Regions from separate parts of the Paraburkholderia sp. RAU2J genome, predicted to be linked through region 1. Evidence: predicted binding sites of a transcription regulator. Region 1 holds the regulator's gene; the other holds the start of a gene.
The links. The regulator FNR, encoded in region 1, switches genes on or off when oxygen is low (the NO sensors DNR and NnrR bind a similar motif). The targets are predictions, from matches to a motif close to TTGATNNNNATCAA.
Positions count from the first base shown of each region.

Region 1 (3,416 bases):
ACAGCGAAACCCCGCATACACATACTGATAATGCGCTTGAAACCAGTTGCGGAAAGCCGGCCGCAGCATGCATTGCGCGGTGCGTGCCGAGCCGCCTTTGAGCACGTAATGCTGCCCGTCGAAGAAATTGGCCGAATACCCCGGATAGAACGGAAACGCTTCGAAACCAGGCAGCGCGTCGAATACCGTCGAGGTCCATTCCCAGCCATTGCCGAACTGACCTTCGACGCCGAACGCGCTGACGTTCTGCGCATACGCGTCGACCGGCTTCGGGTCCCAGCTGCGAAAATCGAAATTGCCCGACTCGGCGTGCGGCGCACCTTGCGCGGCACGTTGCCATTGCGCTTCGCTGGGCAGGGACTTGCCGGCCCAGCGCGCGTAGGCACTGGCTTCGGCATGGCTCACGTAGGCTGGCCAGTCGAGCGGCAGCGGCACTTCATCGAACATCGTGCGGAGCATCCATTCACTCGAGTTGCCACCTGTTTCGCCGCTCGCCTCGCGTCGCGACCAGCAGGCAGGATGCTCGATGTGCTCGGCTTGCCTCCATGCCCAATCTTTCTCCGACCACCATTTGGATTCGCGATAGCCGCCGGCCTCGATGAACTCGCGAAACGCGCCGTTCGTCACCATGTATCGATCGATCTCGAAGGCGGGCACGTCCACGCGCATTTCGCCGAACTCGTTGTCCCAACCGAACTGGCCGGCATCGCGGGACATACCGAGGACAGCCGCCCCGGCCGGCACGCCGACCATCGACGCCAACGCGTCCCGGCGCTCGGGATACGTCACCACGGACTCGCGCAGTTCGGTGACCTTTTGTGCAAGCGGCAACTGATGGAGCATGTACGCGAGCGTCTCGGCATGCATCAGCCGGTGCTCGATCGCGACGTTCAGCAACTGCCGGCAGGTGTCGGCTTGCGCGCTGTCGCGGCCGAACGTCGCGGCGTCCGCGAGACCGGCGAGCGCGTCGTCGATCTGCTTGCGCGCGCGCGAGGCATACGCGTGTACGGTGTCGAGCGACGGCCAGTCGCCGGGTTGATCGGTGGGAAAACCGCCGTCGACCGGGTCGATGCCGAAAGCAAAAAGCTGGTCGAGTTCCGGAGCGAAGGCGGGCAGGTCGCACACACGTCGATCGAACAGATTGCGATCGAACGCTTCCAGATGGCCGATGTAAAACACGATCCGGTGGCGTTCACGGATCGGCCGTTCATACAGAAATTCGGGTTTGACGATGGCAAACAATGCGTCAGTGACCTGACGCGCGTCGATCAGACGCTGGACGAGCGGGTGACGTGGGGCGGGGTCGCGATTCATTTCGCCGGATCTCCTTGCGGGGGAGGGACTAAAGACTGTACCCGGTCGCAGGAGCCATGCCAAGGCGAAATCGCGCCAAATGAGGACGGGCGGGGCGCCGGCTGGCCCCGGGTGAATGGCTCAGACCTGGCGCAGTCCAGCCAGATCGACGATGCGGATGTGCTTGCCTTGCGTGTCGATGAGGCCGCGCTTTTGAAATCTTGACAAGGTGCGGCTCACGGTTTCGAGCGTCATACCGAGGTAGCTGCCCATGTCGTCGCGCGTCATGCGCAGGTTGAATTCCGCCGACGAATAACCGCGCTGCGCATTGCGCTCCGACACGTCCAGCAGGAAAGCGGCGACCCGTTCGTCCGCGGACAGTGAACCGAGCATCATCATCTGCGTGGCTTCGCGGACGATTTGCGCGCCCAGCAGCTTGTGCATGCGCTCCTGCATCGAACTGATTTCGCGGCACAGGCGTTTGAGCGCGCTGTAGGGGACGATGCAGACGGTGCTGTCCTCGAGCGCCACGGCGCTGCACGCGTGGACGTCTTCGCTAATGCCGTCGAGCCCGAGCGCTTCGCCGGCGAGGCGCAGCCCGGTGACCTGCTCGCGGCCGTCGCGGTGCGCCATCACGGTCTTCATCGAACCGGAACGCACGGCGTAGACGCTGTCGAAACGATCGCCGCTGCGATAGAGCGCTTCGCCGCGCTGCACCGAGCGCGCGGAGCAGATCAGCGTTTCAAGTTTCGCGAGTTCCTCAGCCGACAGGCCTTGCGGCATGCAGAGTTGCCGCATCGAGCAACTCGAACAGCGGGCGGCGGTGCGCGCGGTCGCCCGCACCGGTGCCGCGCGGCGGCGGCTGCGCGCGGGCGACGAACTGGCGGAGGAACCGTCGATACCGGTGGAGTGCGTTACAGCGGAAGGAGTGAGCATGTTCTGCAGGCGATTATCGGAGGAGCGGCGATTGTCCCATCCGCCCTATACCCGCTTTGGCGGCAAAGTGACGCGTTCAGTCGGTTAGGCATTTCGAGCGCCGTGGCGCCCGGATAGGTGGTCGGGCGGGTGGACTGCCATGTTTTCTTGAGCGCTTGTATCTGTGCGGGCTTCATGAATGAGCCGCCATTGCGCGACGCCGTTTTCGCACGGCAAACGGCGGTCGCATGTTGCGCCGTTACTGGGCGGCGGGTTCCTTGTCCTGCCCCGCGGCGGACGGAATCAGCAACACGGGGATGGTCGCCTGGCGCACGCAGCGCTCGGCGACGCTGCCGAGAATCAGCCGTTGAAAACCACGCCGGCCATGGGTGCCCATGACGAGGAGGTCGGCGTCGAATTCGGCGGCGGCCTTCAGCACGATGTCCGACACGTCGCCGAGCGACGATGCCTCGCTGACGGCGGGGTCGCCCTTGACGCCTTGCTCGGCCATCGTCTGCGTGAATTCCGCGCGCAACTCCCTGCCTTCTTCGATCAGACGGTTGCGCAGGATCGACGGGTCGTAACCGGGCGCTTCGAAGTACATGGGCGTGTTTTCGACAACGTAAAAAGGCCGCAGAACTGCGCCGTTGGATTTGGCGAGCGCGAGGGCTGCCTCGAATGCACGGCGGGAAGTGTTGCTGCCGTCGACCGCTACAAGGATGCGTGTGTACATGGCGACTCCGCGTCTGAAAGATCCGTATGCCGTAGCCATTTTCACGGCCCGGCTCCTTGATCTTTTATACCAACGAAGCTTAGATGATGGCCGAAAAAGATGCACTCACCAGGATGTAAATCAAACTCTTGTCAAATTCATGGGTCCGGTGTGCTTGTCGCCAAGCTTGATAGCGCGGGTCCTGGCGACTCCGCGACTCGATTCAGGGCGCATATTTCCATAAAGAACGGCCAAAGTTGGCCTTACAATTAAGTGATACTCAGACAAGCTGCTTCAGTCCGCGGATGAACGAGCGCAAAACCACAGGCCTGCCCGACAAGATCTACGGCGATATCCTCAATCGCATTCTTGAAGGCGAATATAAGGAAGGTGAGCGCTTGCCAACCGAGCACGCACTGGCCGAACGGTTTGCGACCTCGCGGCCGACCGTGCGCGAAGCCTTGGCGCGCCTGCGGGCGGACGGCATCATCATGAC
Region 1 is NZ_RBXG01000002.1:2,838,154-2,841,569, reverse strand. It holds gene B0G69_RS30300 (SUMF1/EgtB/PvdO family nonheme iron enzyme) at 1-1,314, opposite strand, end outside; gene fnr (fumarate/nitrate reduction transcriptional regulator Fnr) at 1,435-2,229, opposite strand; gene B0G69_RS30290 (universal stress protein) at 2,468-2,941, opposite strand; gene B0G69_RS30285 (FadR/GntR family transcriptional regulator) at 3,226-3,416, shown strand, end outside.

Region 2 (3,416 bases), on a different contig from region 1:
GTGCTACTGCCGAGAATAATCCGCCGCTCTCGCTATTCATCTGCCGTTTTGCAGATCACTCTGCTACTTCTGCGCATGCAACAAGGTCATTACGCACGACCATGGCTGCAGCGCTAGATATCTGAGCTACCTCGTTCGTGAGATGGACCTGGTCGCGTCACATCTCGGACCTAACCGGCGAACCGTGCAGCTGCATCTGGGAGGTGGAACGCCGACCTTCTTCCCTGTTGCCGAGCTCGAAGAGCTTGTCCAGCAACTGCAGAACCGCTTCGCGTTCTCGATCGACGCAGAACTTGCCATCGAATTTGATCCGCGAACCGTCAGCAGCAAGACGCTTTCACCACTCGCGCGCCTCGGCTTCAACCGAGCGAGCTTCGGCGTACAGGACTTTGCTACCGACGTTCAGCAGGCCGTCAATCGCATCCAGCCACTCGATGTGGTGGAACGCGCACTCGCGGCGCACGCGATGCGGGATTTCCCTCAATTAACGTCGACCTGATCTACGGTTTGCCGCAGCAGACTGTCGCCAGTTTTGCCCACACATTGGACGAGGTGATCCGGCTGGCGCCCGATCGCGTCGCCCTCTACAACTACGCGCACCTGCCAGACCGCTTCAAGGCCCAGCGATTAATTGACGCAGCCCGATTGCCATCGACCGAGGAGCGCCTGCGCATATTTATGCTCTCGGCCCAGCGCTTTCTCGATGCCCGATACATCTATATCGGTCTCGACCATTTCGCCAGACCCGACGACGAGCTGAGCATTGCGTTGCGCAACGGTAGCCTCCATCGCAATTTCCAAGGCTACACGACGTACGCGGAGTGCGATCTGGTCGGCTTCGGTGTGTCGGCCATCGGCAAGATCGGCAGCGCTTACAGTCAGTCGACGAGCTCGTTGCAAAGCTACTACCGATCACTCGATGAAGGCTGGTTGCCGGTCGAACGCGGAATTGCCCTATCGCCTGACGATGCGTTGCGTCGGGAGGTGATCATGACGCTCATGTGCAGCGTGCCGCTGAATTTCGCGGCGATCTCGCTAGGGCATCAGATCGACTTCGTCCGCCATTTCTCAAGTGAGCTTACCGCCCTGGAACCATACCGGGAGGCGGGACTGGTGAGCATCGATGGAAACGCCATCTCGATTCCCCCAAAAGGCCGGTTCTTCGTGCGCGCAGTGGCATGGTGTTCGACGGTTATCTTGAGCGCCCCTCGAGCGCGTCCTGGTCAAAACTGATCTAGCGGCACGACCGCCGGTGGCTGGCGCAAACAACGCGACGAGACGTGTTCGTCGAACTCCGAAATAGCAACGCCAAGGTGGGTATTCGCTGATCCGGATCAGATTGTCCCGCACATCGCGAATGCTGCGAGTGTTGCATTACCCGCAAACCGTACCGTCAGCAAGGTGTTCCCCTGTTCACACGGGCGCCGTAAAGTCTGTCCTTCGTTCCGCGCCACGTGCCCGTTACGACCCTCGATTGCCAGATCGAGGCGCTCGCAGCCTGGCTCTGCTTCAGTTCAGCCATGAAGACATGGGCGATCGCCTGATTTAGCCCGCGCGCTGCGTCAGTGCACCGCACCCCGCCGCTTTGTTCGTCCTTGATCGACATCAATCACAAAGCTGGCCGGTTGTCGGACCATGATGCTGCGAGTGTGATGCCGCATGCGTCAAGCCAGCTTCAGGTCAAAAGTGCCCCAACCCGGACTTAACCACTATGACAGACAGAAAAGCCTTAAGGAAACGGTCGATAGCCATCGTCGCAACATTGAGCGCCTGCCTATCGGGATGTGATCTGACTGTGCTTGATCCAAAAGGGAGCGTCGGCGCGGCCGAGAAGTCGCTGATCGCCACCGCCACGTGGGCGATGCTGACGGTCGTGATCCCGGTGATCCTGCTGACGCTGTTCTTCGCGTGGCGCTACCGTGCGTCGAACCGTCACGCGGTCTATGCACCCAAATGGGCGCACTCGACGGCGATCGAGATCGTCGTCTGGACGATCCCCGCCCTGATCATCCTGTACCTCAGTATCCTGACGTGGCGCACCACGCATGAGCTCGACCCGTACCGGCCGCTGCAGTCGAGCGCGAAGCCGATCGACGTCGAGGTGGTCGCGCTCGACTGGAAGTGGCTCTTCATCTACCCGGACCTCGGCATTGCGTCGGTGAACCAGCTCGCCGTGCCAGTCGATACGCCGGTGAATTTCCGCATCACGTCGGACTCGGTGATGAACTCATTCTTCATCCCGCAACTCGGCACCCAGGTGTATGCAATGGCCGGCATGCAGACCCGTCTGCACCTGATCGCGGATGCCCCGGGAAATTTCGAAGGCATGTCCGCCAACTTCAGTGGCAAGGGATTCGCCGACATGAAGTTCCGCACGCTCGCGACGAGCGCCACCGACTTCGACGCATGGGTGCGGAAGGCCAAGGCTTCGCCGGACCGCCTGAGCATGGACGAATACGCCGAAGTCGCGAAGCCGAGCGAGAAGCAGTCGGTGCGCTACTTCTCATCGATCGACCAGCACCTGTTCCGCAACATCGTTGCCCGATACAACAACGGCAACGTCACGGCCTTCCGCGACGCCGCCTGTCGCACGCAGACCACGGAGTAAGCCATGTTTGGAAAACTTACGCCCGGCGCGATTCCGTTCGATCAGCCGATCATCATGGGCGCGGCCGCGTTCATGGCGCTCATCGTGCTGGCAGTCATCGTCACGCTCACGAAGCTCGGCCGCTGGAAGTGGCTCTGGACCGAGTGGCTGACAAGCGTCGATCACAAGAAGATCGGCATCATGTACATCATCGTCGCGGTGCTGATGCTCATGCGCGGATTTGTCGACGCCGTAATGATGCGGCTTCAGCTCGCGATCGCGTTTCACGGCCCCGGTTACCTGCCGCCGCACCACTACGACCAGATATTTACCGCGCACGGTGTCATCATGATTTTCTTCATGGCTATGGCGCTGATGGTGGGCCTCTTCAATCTTGTCGTGCCGCTGCAGATCGGCGCGCGCGACGTCGCCTTCCCGTTCCTGAATTCGCTGAGCTTCTGGATGACGGCGATCAGCGCGATCCTGATCAATCTGTCGCTCGTGATCGGCGAGTTCGCGCAGGTCGGCTGGCTCGCGTATCCACCGCTGTCGGAGCTGCAGTTCAGTCCCGGCGTCGGGGTCGACTACTACATCTGGAGTCTGCAGCTCTCCGGCGTCGGTACGCTGATTACCGCGATCAACTTCTTCGTGACGATCGTCAAGCTGCGCGCGCCCGGCATGACGCTGATGAAGATGCCGGTGTTCACGTGGACCGCGTTGTGCTCGAACGTGCTGATCATGGCAACGTTCCCGATCCTAACCGTGACGCTCGCACTGCTCGGCCTCGACCGCTACGCAGGCATGCACTTTTTCACAAATGAGCTCGGCG
Region 2 is NZ_RBXG01000004.1:140,350-143,765, reverse strand. It holds partial or broken gene hemN (oxygen-independent coproporphyrinogen III oxidase) at 1-1,238, shown strand, start outside; gene cyoA (ubiquinol oxidase subunit II) at 1,712-2,608, shown strand; gene cyoB (cytochrome o ubiquinol oxidase subunit I) at 2,612-3,416, shown strand, end outside.
Region 2: a site for FNR is predicted at 1,596-1,609, ahead of cyoA (ubiquinol oxidase subunit II). Genes of this name have one in related genera too.